4 regions of the Streptomyces qianjiangensis genome follow, and region 1 is predicted to be linked to each of the others. Evidence: riboswitches for the same ligand, from Rfam matches in the RefSeq annotation. Region 1 holds a riboswitch; each other region holds the start of a gene.
The links. Region 1 has a riboswitch for cyclic di-AMP ahead of N8I87_RS06005 (C40 family peptidase). Riboswitches for the same ligand answer to the same signal wherever they lie in the genome.

Region 1 (3,597 bases):
TTCACGGTGGACCTCGTGCTCGATCGTGACGAACACCTGCGCATCGGCGTCACCGACAGCCATCCACGCTTCCCGAAGAGACTGCCCGCCGCCGTCCAGCAGGACAACGGCCGCGGCATGGTGATCATCCGCTGGCTCACCGCCGAATCCGGCGGCAAACTACGGGTCCGGCCCACCCGCGAGGGCGGCAAGACCGTCTCCATCGAACTCCCCTGGACGGTACCCGCCCAGCCGGTCACGGCCGCTGGACAGCAGGAGCCGTGATACTCAGCCCCCCGCCGTCTGCTGCGCACGTCCGAACGCCCCGCGCAGCAGGGCCCGGAAGGCGTCGGCGGCCGGAGCCACCTCGTCGGCCCGGTACGCGACCGAGATCGTACGTCGCAGCTCTCCTGCCCCCAGCGGGCGCACCCCGACCGGAGTGACCGCCGTCCGCGCCACCATCTCCGGTACGACGGCCACGCCGAGCCCGGCACTCACCAGCGCGCACACCACGGCGTAGCCCGGGGTCGGCACCAGTACGGACGGCGTGGCCCCCGCCTGCGCCAACAGCGCCTCCACTCCCTGCCGGGCGGGCAGTTGCGGCGCCATGCTGACCAGCGGCTGACCCGCAAGCTCCGACAGCGGCAGCCGGGAGGAGCCACTGCTCAGGGCATGCCCCGGGGCTGTCACCAGGACCAGCTCGTCGACCAGCACCGGCTCCAGACCCACCGAGGACGGCACCGGAACCGGCTCCGCCGGGTGATACGCGTGCGTCAGCGCCAGGTCCACCTCTCCGGCCGCCACCGCCGCCACGCCGGCCGGGGGATCGTAGTCCGCCACCGACAGCTCCACATCCGGATGCGCCCGGCGGAACGCGCTCAGCACCGGCGGCAGCAGATGGATCCCGGCCGTCGGAAACGTACCGAGCCGGAGTGTGCCGCCCGACAGACCGGCCAGCCGGGCCAGTTCGTGCCGGGCCCGCTCCAACTCGTCCAGCACCCGGCGGGCCCGGGCCACCAGCAGCTCGCCCGCGTCCGTCAGCCGCGCCCCGCGGTGGTGCCGGACCAGCAGCGCCGTCCCCGCCTCCCGCTCCAGCTTGGCCAGCTGCTGGGAGAGCGCGGGAGGTGTGTAGCCGAGCCGCTCGGCGGCACGCGTGATGGACCCCGCCTCCGCCACCGCGACGAGGGCGGCGAGTCGGGTGGGGTCGTACATACCGGTTGCCTGCCCGAAGGAGTGCCCAAAGGAATGCCCAATGGGTGCGAGCCCAAAGGAATGCTTAAGGATAACCCAGGAGATCCTAAATACCTGCTGAAGGTCCGTCCGCGGCAGGCTGGGCGCCATGGACGGACAGCTCCTCGCCTTCACCGGGATCGCCGCCGGCATGGTCGCCATGCCCGGCGCCGACTTCACCGTCGTCGTACGCAACGCACTGGTCTCCCGCCGGGCGGGCATCGCCTGTGCGCTCGGCATCGCGTGCGGGCTGCTCGTCCACACGGCACTGGTGGCTGCGGGGGTCGCCGCGGTCCTGGTCGCCGTGCCCCCGCTGTTCCGCACTCTGCAGCTGCTCGGCGGCGCGTATGTGCTGTATCTGGGCGGACGGACGCTGTGGTCGCTGCGGCAGCCGCAGGGCGGCGACACGGACGGCGGCACGGCCTCTGCCGCACACCCGCTGCGTCAGGGGTTCACGACCAACGCCCTCAACCCCAAGGTCTCGCTGACCTTCCTCAGCCTGCTGCCCCAGTTCGTACCCGCGGGCAGTGCCGCGCTGCCGAGGACCCTGCTGCTCGCGCTGATCGTGATCGGGCTGACCCTGGTGTGGTTCCCGACGGTGGCGCTGCTGGTGGACCGGCTCGGCCGGTGGCTGCGCCGGCCGCGGGCCGCCATGGCCCTGCAGTCGGCGACCGGTGTGGCGCTGACGGTTCTGGGCGCCGCCCTGCTCATCGAACCGCTCCTGGCGTGACACCGGGTCAGGCCGGAGCGGACCCGAGGGGGTGACGGCGCGACATCGCCCGTCACCCCCTCGGGCGGGTCAGCTGACCCGGCCGTACCAGACGCTCCTCGTCCAGATCTTCTGCAGCTTCACCACGTCCCCGGTCTTCGGGGCGTGCCAGATCTTCCCCTTCCCGGCGTAGATCCCCACGTGGTACACGCTGGAGCCCGAGTGGAAGAAGACCAGGTCACCGGCCTTGCGGTTCTTGGCCGAGATGTGGTGGGTCTTGTTGTACTGCTGGGCGGCCGTACGGGGCAGGCTCTTGCCCGCCTTCTTGTACGAGTACAGCGTGAGCCCGGAGCAGTCGAACCTCCGCGGCCCGGTGGCGCCCCACTTGTAGGGGGACCCCTTCTTGGAAGCCGCGACCTGGAGTGCCTTCGTCGCCATCGTCGCGGCCGATGCGTCGGCGGCGACACCCGGAACCACGATCGAGCCGCCCACGGCGGCGATGGTGAGGGCCGAGGCCGTACCGGCCCGGGCCATGAGCGACGGGACACGATTGAGCGCAGTCATGCGCAACCCTTCGTCAGCCGCCTGTGAAGGATGACCTGTCGGATTCGGGCTGGCGAAGTTGCCCGGCCGCGTTGCCGCGGCTTCACCCCAAGGGCTGCTCGGAACGAACAAACAGACGAACGAACATCCGTTCCGGCGACCCGTCTTGCTTGGGTCCTCCACTCCTGCCGATCCACTCCTGTCGACCGGTCATCCGGGCGGCGGCAGGACTCGGCGTCCGCCCGGACCGCCCCGCCGCTGTGGCGGGGGCTTGTCGTCAGACAGGGATCTTCACTCACAGGTGTCCGAAAATCCCAATGGAATCGGGGATTTGTGGTGTTACTCACCACTCACCCGTTCGGGTGGACATCGCTGTGTTCGAGTCATGGCCGAGGGGGGCAGGTACCCCCGGACCAGCGCGGAAGCACCTCACCGTCCCCCTCGGGCAAGCGTGTTGTGCAACCTCCACGGCCTCGGAAACGGACCTGCGACTACTCCAATCAGCGGTACGCCCTTTGGGTCGTTTCAACTCCGGTCCGGACGGCAGTGCGTCAATCGGCGGCGTGGGGTGGGACGGTGACCCTCGCGGTCCGGCGTTCGCCGTCCAGCACCCGCAGTGCGCGTGCCAACGTGGCCGCGTGCAACTCCGTCTCGCCGCGCTGGTGCATGAGGGTCAGCGCGTCGCGCAACTCGGCCGCCGCACGGACCAGTGCCTGGGCGGCCCGCAGCCCGCTGTAGGTGCCCTCGTGCCGGGCCGGATTGATCCGACCGAGCAGGTCGACCACATCGAGGTAACGGTCGATCAACTCACCCTCGGCCCGCGTCAGGGCGGGCAGCGGCGGCAGTTCCGGAGGCATCATCCGCCGGCTCACCCCGCGTCCCGGGTGATGCGGGAGGCGTTGCGGCTGGTGATGATCCCGTCCACCAGCCCGTATTCCAGCGCGCCCGGCGCGTCCAGGATCAGATCCCGCTCCAGGTCCTCGTGGACCTGTTCCGGGCTGCGTCCCGTGTGCCGGACGAGCATTCCTTCGAGCAGGGCCCGGGTCCTGCTCAACTCCTCGGCCTGGATGACGAGGTCACTCGGTTGGCCCTGAACCGGCTCGGCCAGTGAGGGCTGTCGGATCAGCACACGTGCG
Region 2 (3,597 bases), 3.7 Mb from region 1:
GCGGGCTTCACCCTGGACCCGGCGGGCAGTTCGCTCGAACTGCCGGTGCGCGAACGGACGCCGGACCCGACGATCACCTTCGAGGAGCCGGAGCAGGCGGAGCCGCTGGGCAGCAGTTTCCCGCCCACGCTCGACGAACCGCGCCCCGAGCGGCTGGTGGTGCGGGACCTGGCGAAGGGCGAGTGGCGTCTGGAGGTCGACCCGCGCCACGGCGGCACGCGGCAGTACCCCGACGGACTGGAGTGCACCGAGGACGCGCGGGAGACGTACACGATCACCGAGAAGGACCCCCTGTCGGCCCGCACCCACTCGGAGTGGTCGATCCGGCTGCACCGTCCGGAGTCGGCCTGGGACACGACGGTCAGGACCCGGTCGGACATCACCTGTGACGCGGAACACTTCCTCGTCTCCGACGAGGTGATCTGCGCGGAGGGCGGCGAGGTGGTCTTCCACCGGACGTGGGAGAAGCGCGTCCGGCGGAGCCCCGTGAACCCCCTGTGACCTGCATGTCTGATTTGCCGTGAATGTTATTCCGTGAGTTGGGTCACGCCACCTCATGTCGGCTCACATCCACCCAAACACCCGTTTGCCCTTTTCCCACCGGCCAGTTGAGGCTGTGCAACCGCAAAGGATCAAGTGCCCCATACGCCTCACACCAAGGTCAATCGGTGCGTTCTGTGAATCAGGTACTTGTTCCCGACATGTGCTCTCGCATAGCTTCCGGGCCAGTCAGGCGGAACGCCGAATCCTGCCGCCGCCCGACGTAACCCATCGACGAACTCATTCGCGTAGGCAGGAGCGGGGGACCCAGGTAGACCGCCGGACCGGACGACACACGTCGCACGGAACGGCTCGGGGTGAAGTCGCGCAGCCTCAGGGCGGCACGGCCGGGCACCTCCCCGCCCGAACCCGACAGCTCACCTCGCAGGCGACGGAGAGGAAGTCCCCCATGTTCGCTGCCGCTCAGCCCCGCCGCACCAACCGCCTCGTCCGCAAGCTCGCCGTCGTCGGCACCGGCGCCGCGGTGCTCGCCCTCCCGCTCATCGGCGCGACCACGGCCTCGGCCGCCCCCGCCGCCACGCCCGCCGCGGCCGCCACGGCCGAGACGACCCTGGCCGGCTACCCGAACAACCTCGACGGCTGGATCCGTGAGTCCCTCGCCATCATGAAGGAACGGCACATTCCGGGCTCGTACAACGGCATCTACCGCAACATCATGCGTGAGTCGTCGGGCAACCCGCGGGCCATCAACCTGTGGGACTCCAACGCGGCCAAGGGCATCCCGTCCAAGGGCCTGCTCCAGGTCATCGACCCGACGTTCAACGCGTACCACGTGGTCGGGACGTCGTTCGACATCTACGACCCGGTCGCCAACATCACCGCCGCCTGCAACTACGCGGCCGCGCGGTACGGCTCGATGGACAACGTCTTCGGCGCGTACTGACGGACGTTTCGGGGAGTACCGGCGGCCCCCCCGAAACGGGAGAGCTACGCGAAGAGTCTTTCGAGGACGACGGCGATGCCGTCGTCCTCGTTCGACAAGGTGATCTCGTCGGCCACCGCCTTGAGTTCGGGATGGGCGTTGGCCATCGCCACACCGCGGGCGGCCCAGTCGAACATCGGGATGTCGTTGGGCATGTCCCCGAAGGCGATGGCCCGCCGGGCGCTCAGCCCCAGGTGTTCGGCGGCCAGCGCCAGACCGGTCGCCTTCGTGATGCCGCACGGCTGGAGTTCGACGGTCCCCGGCCCGGACATGGTGACCGTCGCCAGCGAACCCACGACATCACGGGCAGTCGCCGCCAACTCGTCGTCGGACAGCGCGTGATGGCGGAGCAGGACCTTGCTGATGGGTTCGCACCACAGATCGTCGCGCCGCTGGACCCGTACGGCGGGCAGGGTGGGGTGCGGCATCAGATACCCCGGCTCGATGAGCGTGAGCCCGTCCACCCCGTCCTGGTCGACGGCCGCGTACACCTGACCCACCTCGGCCTCGATCTTGCCGAGCGCGGTCTCGGCCAACTCCGGGTCCAGGGTGACCGACCACAGCAGACGGTCCGCGCCGGCGTCGTACAACTGCGCGCCCTGTCCGCACACCGCGAGCCCCCTGCTGCCGAGTTCATCGAGCAGCGGCCGTACTCTCGGCGCCGGGCGCCCCGTCACCACGAGGTGCTGCGCACCGGCCCCCACCGTCCGCGCGAGCGCCGCGCGGGAGCGGTCGGAGAGGGTGTCGTCGCCGCGGAGCAGCGTCCCGTCCAGATCGGTGGCGACGAGTGAATAAGCGGGGGGAGCGGCCATGATCAGAGAATACGGACAACATGCCGCCGCGACTCATCCCTGTCCCAGCCGTTGTTCTCAACCCCACGGGGTCCGCGCGGAGATGCTGCCACCGCCCGTCGTCAGTGGTGCGCGTTAGGTTGCTGTCACCGCGCCGAGGGAGCCGAGGAAACGGGGGCGGATGTGGTGACGGACCGGCGGGACGTCTTCCGGAGGTATCTGCGCGAGGCGGCGCCCGCCGTTCTCGCGCGCTTTCCCGAGGAGTCGAGGCCCGAGATCTACGCCCTCTCCTTCCGTATCTGGCGCATCGACTACGACGAGCGCCACCCCTATGTGGCCATCGGCTACAACACCGAGACCCAGTGCGAGCTGGAGAAGCGCCACGGGGACCCCGGTGAGGCCCGCTGGCACTACGCGTGCTGGCTCCTGGACGGATTCGAGATGCTCGGCAACGTCCCCGAGGACCCGGTCGGCGCACCGCTGTACGTCGAGGAGGTCAAGGAACTCGGCCTGTGGTTCGACGGTGACCGGGACGACGACGAGGGGGACCGGGACGACGACGAAGCGGGCGACATCGAGGCCAAGCGCGATCTGCTCGGCCTGCACTTCGCCGACGCCTGTATCGATCTGGCCCGCCATCTGCACGAAAGCGGGGACATCGAGCGGCTCTTCGGCCGTCCGCTGCCCGTCGTCGTCTTCGACATGGACTGCCCCGAATGGGAGATCGAGGCCACCGAGGCGGCCAACCCCCCAGAGCTGATCGAGGAGTTCCTGGCGTGGCAGCGGACGGCCGGGGAGGGGTAGCCGGCCGTCCCTGCCGTCCGCCGCTGCCGTCCGCCGCCGCGCTCAGCCGTGGGCCGCCGCCAGGTGCTTCGCCAGCCGTGGGGAGGCGAACTCGGTGCCGCAGACGAAGCGCATCACCGGGCCGTAGGACCCGGCGGCCGGCAGGCCGGTGAAGTAGAGGCCGGGGACAGAGGAGACAAAGCCGGCACCGAGCTTGGGGGTGCCGCGGCTGACCGCGAGCCGACTGCGGAGCTCATGGCCGAGGAAGTCCATGGCCGCGATGTCCACGCGGTAGCCGGTGGCCGCGATGACATGGTCGGCGGTGAGCCCGCGGGTGGCGCCGGCATGGGTGCGGACCGTGAGGACCGGGCTGCCGTCGGAGACGTCCGCGCCGACCACCCGCTCGACCTCCTCGACCTGCACCTTGCCCTCGAAGCGGTCACGCAGCCACCACGCGCCGAGCGGGCCGAGGACCCGGCGGACCAGATAGTGGCGGGCCTGCGCCGGGAGATAGCGGTAGGGGTGGGGGTAGTAGCTGAG
Region 3 (3,597 bases), 4.0 Mb from region 1:
GGGACGTTGAGGATCCGGCGCAGCGGCACGGAGTCCTCCGGGTTGGCCAGGACGCGCAGGTAGGCCAGGACGTCCCGGACCTCCTTACGCTCGTAGAAGCGGACGCCGCCGACGACCTTGTAGGGCAGGCCGACGCGGATGAAGACCTCTTCGAAGACACGGGACTGCGCGTTGGTGCGGTAGAAGACGGCGACGTCGCCCGCCTTCGCCTCGCCCGCGTCCGTGAGGCGGTCTATCTCGTCGGCGACGAACTGCGCCTCGTCGTGCTCGGTGTCGGCGACATAGCCGGTGATGTGCGCGCCCGCGCCCGCGTTGGTCCACAGGTTCTTGGGGCGGCGGGACTCGTTGCGCTCGATGACCGCGTTGGCGGCGGAGAGGATCGTCTGGGTGGAGCGGTAGTTCTGCTCCAGGAGGATCGTCGTCGCGTCCGGGTAGTCCTCCTCGAACTGGAGGATGTTGCGGATCGTCGCGCCGCGGAAGGCGTAGATGGACTGGTCGGCGTCACCCACGACGCACAGCTCGGCGGGCTGGAGGTCGTACTCGCCGGGCGGTACGTCCACCGGGTGCCCGGCGGTGCCGACGAGCTCGCGCACGAGGGCGTACTGGGCGTGGTTGGTGTCCTGGTACTCGTCGACGAGGACATGGCGGAAGCGGCGGCGGTAGTGCTCGGCGACGTCCGGGAAGGCGCGCAGCAGGTTGACCGTCGTCATGATCAGGTCGTCGAAGTCGAGGGCGTTCGCCTCGCGCAGCCGCGACTGGTACATCGCGTAGGCCTGGGCGAGGGTCTTCTCGAAGCCGTCGGCGGCCTGTGCGGCGAAGTCCTCCTCGTCGACCAGCTCGTTCTTCAGGTTCGAGATCTTGGCGCTGAAGGCCTTCGGCGGGAAGCGCTTGGGATCGAGCTCCAGGTCGCGGCAGACCAGGGCCATCAGACGCTTGCTGTCGGCGGCGTCGTAGATCGAGAACGACGACGTGAAGCCGAGCTTCTTGCTCTCGCGGCGCAGGATGCGCACACACGCGCTGTGGAAGGTCATCACCCACATCGCCTTCGCGCGCGGGCCGACGAGGTGCTCGACGCGCTCCTTCATCTCGCCCGCGGCCTTGTTGGTGAAGGTGATCGCGAGGATCTGGCCCGGGTGCACGCTCCGCTCGGCCAGCAGGTGGGCGATGCGGTGCGTGAGCACACGGGTCTTGCCGGATCCGGCGCCGGCCACGATGAGCAGCGGGGAACCGGCGTGGACGACGGCCGCGCGCTGGTTCTCGTTCAGCCCCTCCAGCAGCGCCGCGGCGTCGATCACCGGGCGCGGGGCGCCGTCGCGGTAGTAGTTGTCCCGGTCCGGCGGCACGTCGAACTTCCCACCGAACAGATCGTCCGGAACCGACTCCGGAGCGTGATCGTCCTCGGGCGGCGGCGGAGGCTCCTCCTCGCGCCCGTGAGGGGTCTGGAGGTCCGCCAGGAAGCTGTCGTCAAAGAGGCTGCTCATCGCTCTCCGAGTCTAGGGCGCCCCACCGACAAACGACCGCCGCCCCGGAAACGGGACCGGCCCCGCGCGCGGGGGATCTCGCGGGGATCTTCCCGATGCATGAGCCGGACAACTGTCTCACGCTCCGCAGGCATGCTGTCACACGGGCGGAATTCTGCATCAGGTCACGAAAATGTATCGGGCATATCGCCCATCAACCTTCACACGGGCCACACCAGTTGGCTACCGTCTCGGGCGGGCCGTACGACCCCCACCGGCGAACGTCGCCGGGCCGCGCGGCCTCCGCCGAGTCCGGTGTGCCCGCCACGGCACCTGGAGCCGGGGACCCAACCGACCTTGGGGTGAATCGGCCGAACCTCCCCCCGGAGAAGCGGCCGTAGGGCAACCCTTCCGAACCACCCGCCCGAACCCGACAGCTAACTCGGTAGGCGGAACATGGAAGGAGTCGCCTCCCTTGGCGTCGCACCGCAAGTCGCGCCCCGCGAGTTCCCTAGTAGCAGGCATACGCACCCCCGCCATCGCCACCGCCGCGCTCACCTCCGTGGCCCTGCTCTCCCAGACCGCCAACGCCACGCCCTCCCCCGGCGGCGACAAGCCGAGCATCGAGGAGGTCGAGAAGAAGGTCGACGACCTGTACCGCCAGGCGGAGTCGGCGACCGAGAAGTACAACGCGGCCAAGGAGAAGTCCGGCAAGCAGCGCAAGACCGTCGACACCCTGCTGGACGACGTGGCGCGGCGCACGGACAAGCTCAACAAGGCGCGTGAGGAACTGGGTACGTTCGCCGCCGCCCAGTACCGCACCGGGACCGCCGCGCCCGACACCGCCACCTTCCTGCTCTCGAACTCCCCGCAGGACTACTTCGACCAGACCCAGCTGATGGGCCGGATGACCTCGTGGCAGAAGGGCGCGGTCGACGACTACGTCACCCAGCAGTCGGCGACCATGAAGAAGCGGCAGGAGGCCGCCAAGAGCCTCCAGACGCTGACCGAGTCGCAGAACGAGCTGAAGACCGCCAAGGCCACCGTCCAGAAGAAGCTCTCCTCGGCTCGCGAGCTGCTGTCCACGCTGACGGCACAGGAGAAGGCCCGGCTCGCCGCGATCGAGAAGCAGAAGCAGGAGGAGGCCGCACGCCAGGCCGCGGCGCTCGCCAAGAAGCAGGCAGCCGAGGAGCTCGCGAAGAAGCAGGCGGCCGAGGAGGCGGCGAAGAAGGCCGCCGCCTCGAGCTCGTCGAGCTCGTCCAGTTCTTCGGGCTCCTCGGGCTCGTCCACCTCGACGGGGTCGACCGGCTCGTCCTCGGACTCCTCGTACGCCACCAAGGCCGCGAAGGCGATCGCCTTCGCCCGCGCCCAGATCGGCAAGCCGTACGTCTGGGGCGCCACCGGCCCCGACTCCTACGACTGCTCCGGCCTCACCTCGGCTGCCTGGCGGGCCGCGGGCGTCAGCCTTCCGCGTACCACCTGGGACCAGGTCAACGTGGGCACCACGGTCTCGCTCACCAACGCCGAGCCCGGCGACCTGATCTTCTTCTACGACGACATCAGCCACGTCGGCATCTACATCGGCAACGGCATGATGATCCACGCCCCGAAGCCCGGCGCCTACGTCCGCGAGGAGTCGATCTACTACGGCGGCGCGTCGATCATCCACAGCGTGGTACGGCCGGCGTGAGAGAGATCGGTGGGGCAGGGGCGCGAGCACCGCGGCCGTGGTGACGCGAGCGCCGCAGCCGTGGTGAACCGCGACCGCGCACGCACGCGCCCCTGTCCCCCACCCACGTGTCCCGCACCCGCGCGTTTTTCCCGGCACGCGCGCGCGTGCCCCGCTCGCAAGGCGCGCACGGCTCTTTAGCATCGGGCCCATGCCCGCCTCCTCACCCCTGCGCGCCTGGTGGAAGCGGCGCCCGCCGACGGCCGGGGCCGCCGTGATGGCGACCGGCATCGTGTCGGTCGGACTGCAACTGGCGGGGTACGAGGCCCTGTCCCTGATCGCCCTTGCGATGGCTTCGGTCGCCTGGCTGGCGCTGGCCGCGGACTTCGCCGTGGGGCTGCTGTGGCAGCGCAGACGCTGGGTGGCCGAGGCGCGGACACCGGGCGCGCTCACCGCCGTCGCCGCGAC
Region 4 (3,597 bases), 2.8 Mb from region 1:
ACCTGTACGAGGAGCGCGGGGTGCGCCGGCTGATGGTCGAGGGCGGCGGCACCATCCACACCCAGCTGCTCCGACAGGGCCTCGCCGACGAACTCCAGCTGGTCCTCGCGCCGCTTCTGGTGGGGGATCCGGCGGCGCCCCGGCTGTTCGGCCCCGGGGGCTACCAGGGCGGGCGGCTCCGGCTCCTGCAGACGCGTCGCATCGAGGACGTCGTACTGATGCGGTACGAGCCGACGGCACCCGGCACCGGGCGGTCCGTCACCGCGGCGGACCGGCACTGGATGCGGATCGCCTGTGACCTCGCGGCGCTGTGCCCGCCCTCGGAGACCGCCTTCAGCGTGGGCGCTGTCGTGGTGGCCGCCGACGGCACCGAGCTGGCCCGCGGTCACTCGCGGGAGGGCGACGACCCGGTCGTGCACGCCGAGGAGGCGGCGCTGGCCAAGATCGACCCGGCCGACCCGAGGCTGGCCGCCGCCACGGTGTACAGCAGCCTGGAGCCCTGCGCCCGCCGGGCGTCACGGCCCGCTCCCTGTGCGCGGCTGATCCTGGACGCCGGGGTACGGCGGGTGGTCACGGCCTGGCGGGAGCCGGACACGTTCGTGCCGGGCGCCGACGGCAGCGGGCTGCTGACGGGCCAGGGCGTGGATGTCGTCGTGCTGCCCGAGTACGAGGACCGGGCCAAGGCGCCGAACCGCCATCTGCCGGCCCTCGAATAAACCTGTGCGCTTGCACCCCTGAGCATGACGTATGCTTGAGGCACACCGACGCGGGGTGGAGCAGCTCGGTAGCTCGCTGGGCTCATAACCCAGAGGTCGCAGGTTCAAATCCTGTCCCCGCTACTCAAGGCTCAGGGCCGGAATCCAGTTCATGGATTCCGGCCCTGGGTGTTTTGTGCGACCAGGCGACGGCCAGGCGATTATCACGAAGAGTGACCGGACGAAAGCCCTCCGCATAACATCTGAGTCACCATCAAAAACGTTGTGACTCGTGTGCTGCGGTCAACTCGCCCGATTTTCATCGGTCGTGGCAGGTAAGTCCCGCAGTAAAAACATTAATGATCAAGCAGAACGGCTTGGAATCTGACAGCTGGGTCTATTAACGTTCGATAACGCAGCGCGGTCGTCCCAGCCGTCACAAGAGTCGGCTCCGTGCGCACGCGCCGAATCCCGCAAGGGAACCGGGGAACCACCACCTTGGGGTGAATCACGCGGATGCCGCCGTGGAGGCACGGCCTGTATGCGCGCGTAGGAGACCTTCCTGCTCCGAACCCGTCAGCTAACCCGGTAGGCGACGGAAGGAAAGGAGTACGCCCGCGTGGCGTCCAACCGGCCTGCCCCCACAGCCCCATTCGTGCCGAGCGAGCACACCGAGTCCTTCGGCTACGGCAGCTACCGCACCGACGAGGGCCCGTGGGAGGAGTGGAACCCCACCGAGGAGTCCCTCAGCCCGGTACGCGGCCGGCACCGCGTCGGCAAGCAGCGCGGCGGCGGACTCGCCCGTAGCTCCACGGTCCTGGGCGTCGGCGTCATAGCAGCCGTCGGCGCGGGCGGCATGGCCAGCGCCAACACCGGCAAGCCGCCGGTGTCCATCTCCATGCCCGACCTGCCCTCCGTCAGCTCCCTGCTCGGCGACAGCACCCCGGACGAGGCCCCCGCCAAGGGCTCCGCGACCGCGCTCAGCAGCGTCGGCACGACCTCCGCCGACCGCACCCAGGGCGCCTCCGACGCCGGTGAGGCGCTGCGCAACCGCATCATGGCCCAGGCCGAGAAGCAGCAGGGCCAGGTCGAGACCAAGGCCGCCGCCGCTGCCGCGGCCGCCGCGGACAGGCAGGTCGCCGCCGCGGCCGCCAAGGCCGAGAAGGAGGCCGCCGCCAAGGCCGCCGACGCCAAGGCGGCGGCGGAGGCCGCGGCCAAGAAGAAGGCCGAGGCCGCGCGCCTGGCCGCGCTGGCCAAGCAGTACACGCTGCCGACCTCCTCGTACACGATCACCTCGACCTTCGGTCAGGCCGGCGCCATGTGGTCCTCCGGCTACCACACCGGCCTCGACTTCGCCGCGCCCACGGGCACGCTCATCAAGGCCATCCACAGCGGCACGATCACCGAGGCGGGCTGGGCCGGCTCCTACGGCTACCGCACGATCCTCACCCTCGACGACGGCACCGAGCTGTGGTTCTGCCACCAGTCCTCGATCAGCGTCTCCGCCGGGCAGAAGGTCAGCACCGGCGACGTCATCGGCCGCGTCGGCGCCACCGGTAACGTCACGGGCCCGCATCTGCACCTGGAGGTCCACCCGGGCGGCCAGGCCACCGGGACCGACCCGATGACATGGCTGCGGGGCAAGGGCCTCAACCCCTGACCCAACCTGTCGAACCCCCGGCGGTCCTGACGGCACCCCCCGACGTCAGGACCGCCGGTCAGGTGTTTGCGGGACCTCTTCCGAGTCGGCGCAGCCGTGTGCCACGCCTGTCCGCTGCGCCCTAAGGCCGATAGGGGTTGTACGCGGGATACGGCGCGGCCGGGTACCCGTACTGCACCGGCATCCCGTACGGCACCTGTGGCCCGTACGGGATCTGCGGCCCGTACACCGGCCGGGGCGGCGCGGACATCCGGGCCGCGTACTCCATCGCCGGACGGGCCACCTGGCGTCGCTTCCACAGCTCGGCCAGCAACTCCCGCTCCCGTACGACGTAGTCGGCCCCCGCGCGGCCCCGGCGCCCGCGATGGCGCAGGAACGCCAGTGCCGTCGCGTCCGCCTCGTACTGCCCCACGGCGCGCGCCGCCTGCTTGCCCAGGTGGTGGCCGGCGTAGTCCCGGGCCATCTGCCGTGCCCGCATCGAGCCGAGCACGAACGGTTCGGCGGGCCCGAGCCACCCGGCGAAGACATACACGGGCAGTTCCTCGCGCACGGTCCGCAGTTCGCGCTGCCGTGTCCAGATCGCCAGCCAGGTCAGCAGCCCGAACGCGGGCACCATGAACGCTGCGTACACCGCGAAGAACCCGTACGGGCCGAAGGTCGAGGAGCCGTTCCAGAACGCGTGCATGCTCATCGCGAGCAGCAGCCCGCCGAGCGGCACCAGCACCCGCCGCACATGCTGCCGCTCGGCGGAGAGCGCGGCGATGCCGAAGCCGATGCCGGTGAGGACGGTGAAGAGGGGGTGCGCGAACGGGGACATCACGACGCGCACGAAGAACGTCGCGGCCGTGACGGAGGCGATGCCGCGGTCGCCGGTCATCTGGTCGGTGCCGAAGGCGGTGCCGAGATAGAGGATGTTCTCGGTGAAGGCGAACCCGGTGGCGGTGACCCCCGCTATCACCACGCCGTCCACGATCCCGGTGAAGTCCCGTCTGCGGAACAGGAAGACGAGGAGTACGGCCGCCGCCTTGGAGGACTCCTCCACGATGGGCGCTATGACGGTGGCGCCGAGGGTGTCGGCGCCGGACGGATCGGCGGTGGTCGTGGCTATCCACCGCGTCGCGAAGCTGTTGGCCACGATGGCTATCAACGCCGCCGCGCAGGCGCCCCAGGCGAACGCGAAGAGCAAGTTCCGCCAGGGCCCCGGCTCGACCCGGTCGAGCCAGCGGAAGGCGGCTATGAGCA

Region 2: it holds a riboswitch for cyclic di-AMP, as region 1 does, so the genes downstream of both, N8I87_RS23465 (transglycosylase SLT domain-containing protein) here and N8I87_RS06005 (C40 family peptidase) in region 1, are expected to answer to the same signal.
Region 3: it holds a riboswitch for cyclic di-AMP, as region 1 does, so the genes downstream of both, N8I87_RS24530 (C40 family peptidase) here and N8I87_RS06005 (C40 family peptidase) in region 1, are expected to answer to the same signal.
Region 4: it holds a riboswitch for cyclic di-AMP, as region 1 does, so the genes downstream of both, N8I87_RS19100 (M23 family metallopeptidase) here and N8I87_RS06005 (C40 family peptidase) in region 1, are expected to answer to the same signal.

The regions. Positions count from the first base shown of each region.
Region 1 is NZ_CP106798.1:1,326,545-1,330,141, reverse strand. Features, by position in the region: gene N8I87_RS06020 (ATP-binding protein) at 1-264, shown strand, start outside; gene N8I87_RS06015 (LysR family transcriptional regulator) at 268-1,191, opposite strand; gene N8I87_RS06010 (LysE family translocator) at 1,319-1,939, shown strand; gene N8I87_RS06005 (C40 family peptidase) at 2,009-2,482, opposite strand; cyclic di-AMP (ydaO/yuaA leader) riboswitch at 2,486-2,692, opposite strand; gene N8I87_RS06000 (hypothetical protein) at 3,013-3,321, opposite strand; gene N8I87_RS05995 (ATP-dependent Clp protease proteolytic subunit) at 3,330-3,597, opposite strand, start outside.
Region 2 is NZ_CP106798.1:5,074,074-5,077,670, reverse strand. Features, by position in the region: gene N8I87_RS23470 (CocE/NonD family hydrolase) at 1-501, shown strand, start outside; cyclic di-AMP (ydaO/yuaA leader) riboswitch at 763-944, shown strand; gene N8I87_RS23465 (transglycosylase SLT domain-containing protein) at 950-1,444, shown strand; gene N8I87_RS23460 (HAD family hydrolase) at 1,489-2,295, opposite strand; gene N8I87_RS23455 (hypothetical protein) at 2,458-3,078, shown strand; gene N8I87_RS23450 (FAD-dependent oxidoreductase) at 3,121-3,597, opposite strand, start outside.
Region 3 is NZ_CP106798.1:5,288,996-5,292,592, reverse strand. Features, by position in the region: gene pcrA (DNA helicase PcrA) at 1-1,481, opposite strand, end outside; cyclic di-AMP (ydaO/yuaA leader) riboswitch at 1,755-1,927, shown strand; gene N8I87_RS24530 (C40 family peptidase) at 1,936-3,150, shown strand; gene N8I87_RS24525 (tellurite resistance/C4-dicarboxylate transporter family protein) at 3,341-3,597, shown strand, end outside.
Region 4 is NZ_CP106798.1:4,156,755-4,160,351, reverse strand. Features, by position in the region: gene N8I87_RS19110 (dihydrofolate reductase family protein) at 1-716, shown strand, start outside; tRNA gene N8I87_RS19105 (tRNA-Met) at 766-839, shown strand; cyclic di-AMP (ydaO/yuaA leader) riboswitch at 1,148-1,305, shown strand; gene N8I87_RS19100 (M23 family metallopeptidase) at 1,315-2,355, shown strand; gene N8I87_RS19095 (PrsW family intramembrane metalloprotease) at 2,477-3,597, opposite strand, start outside.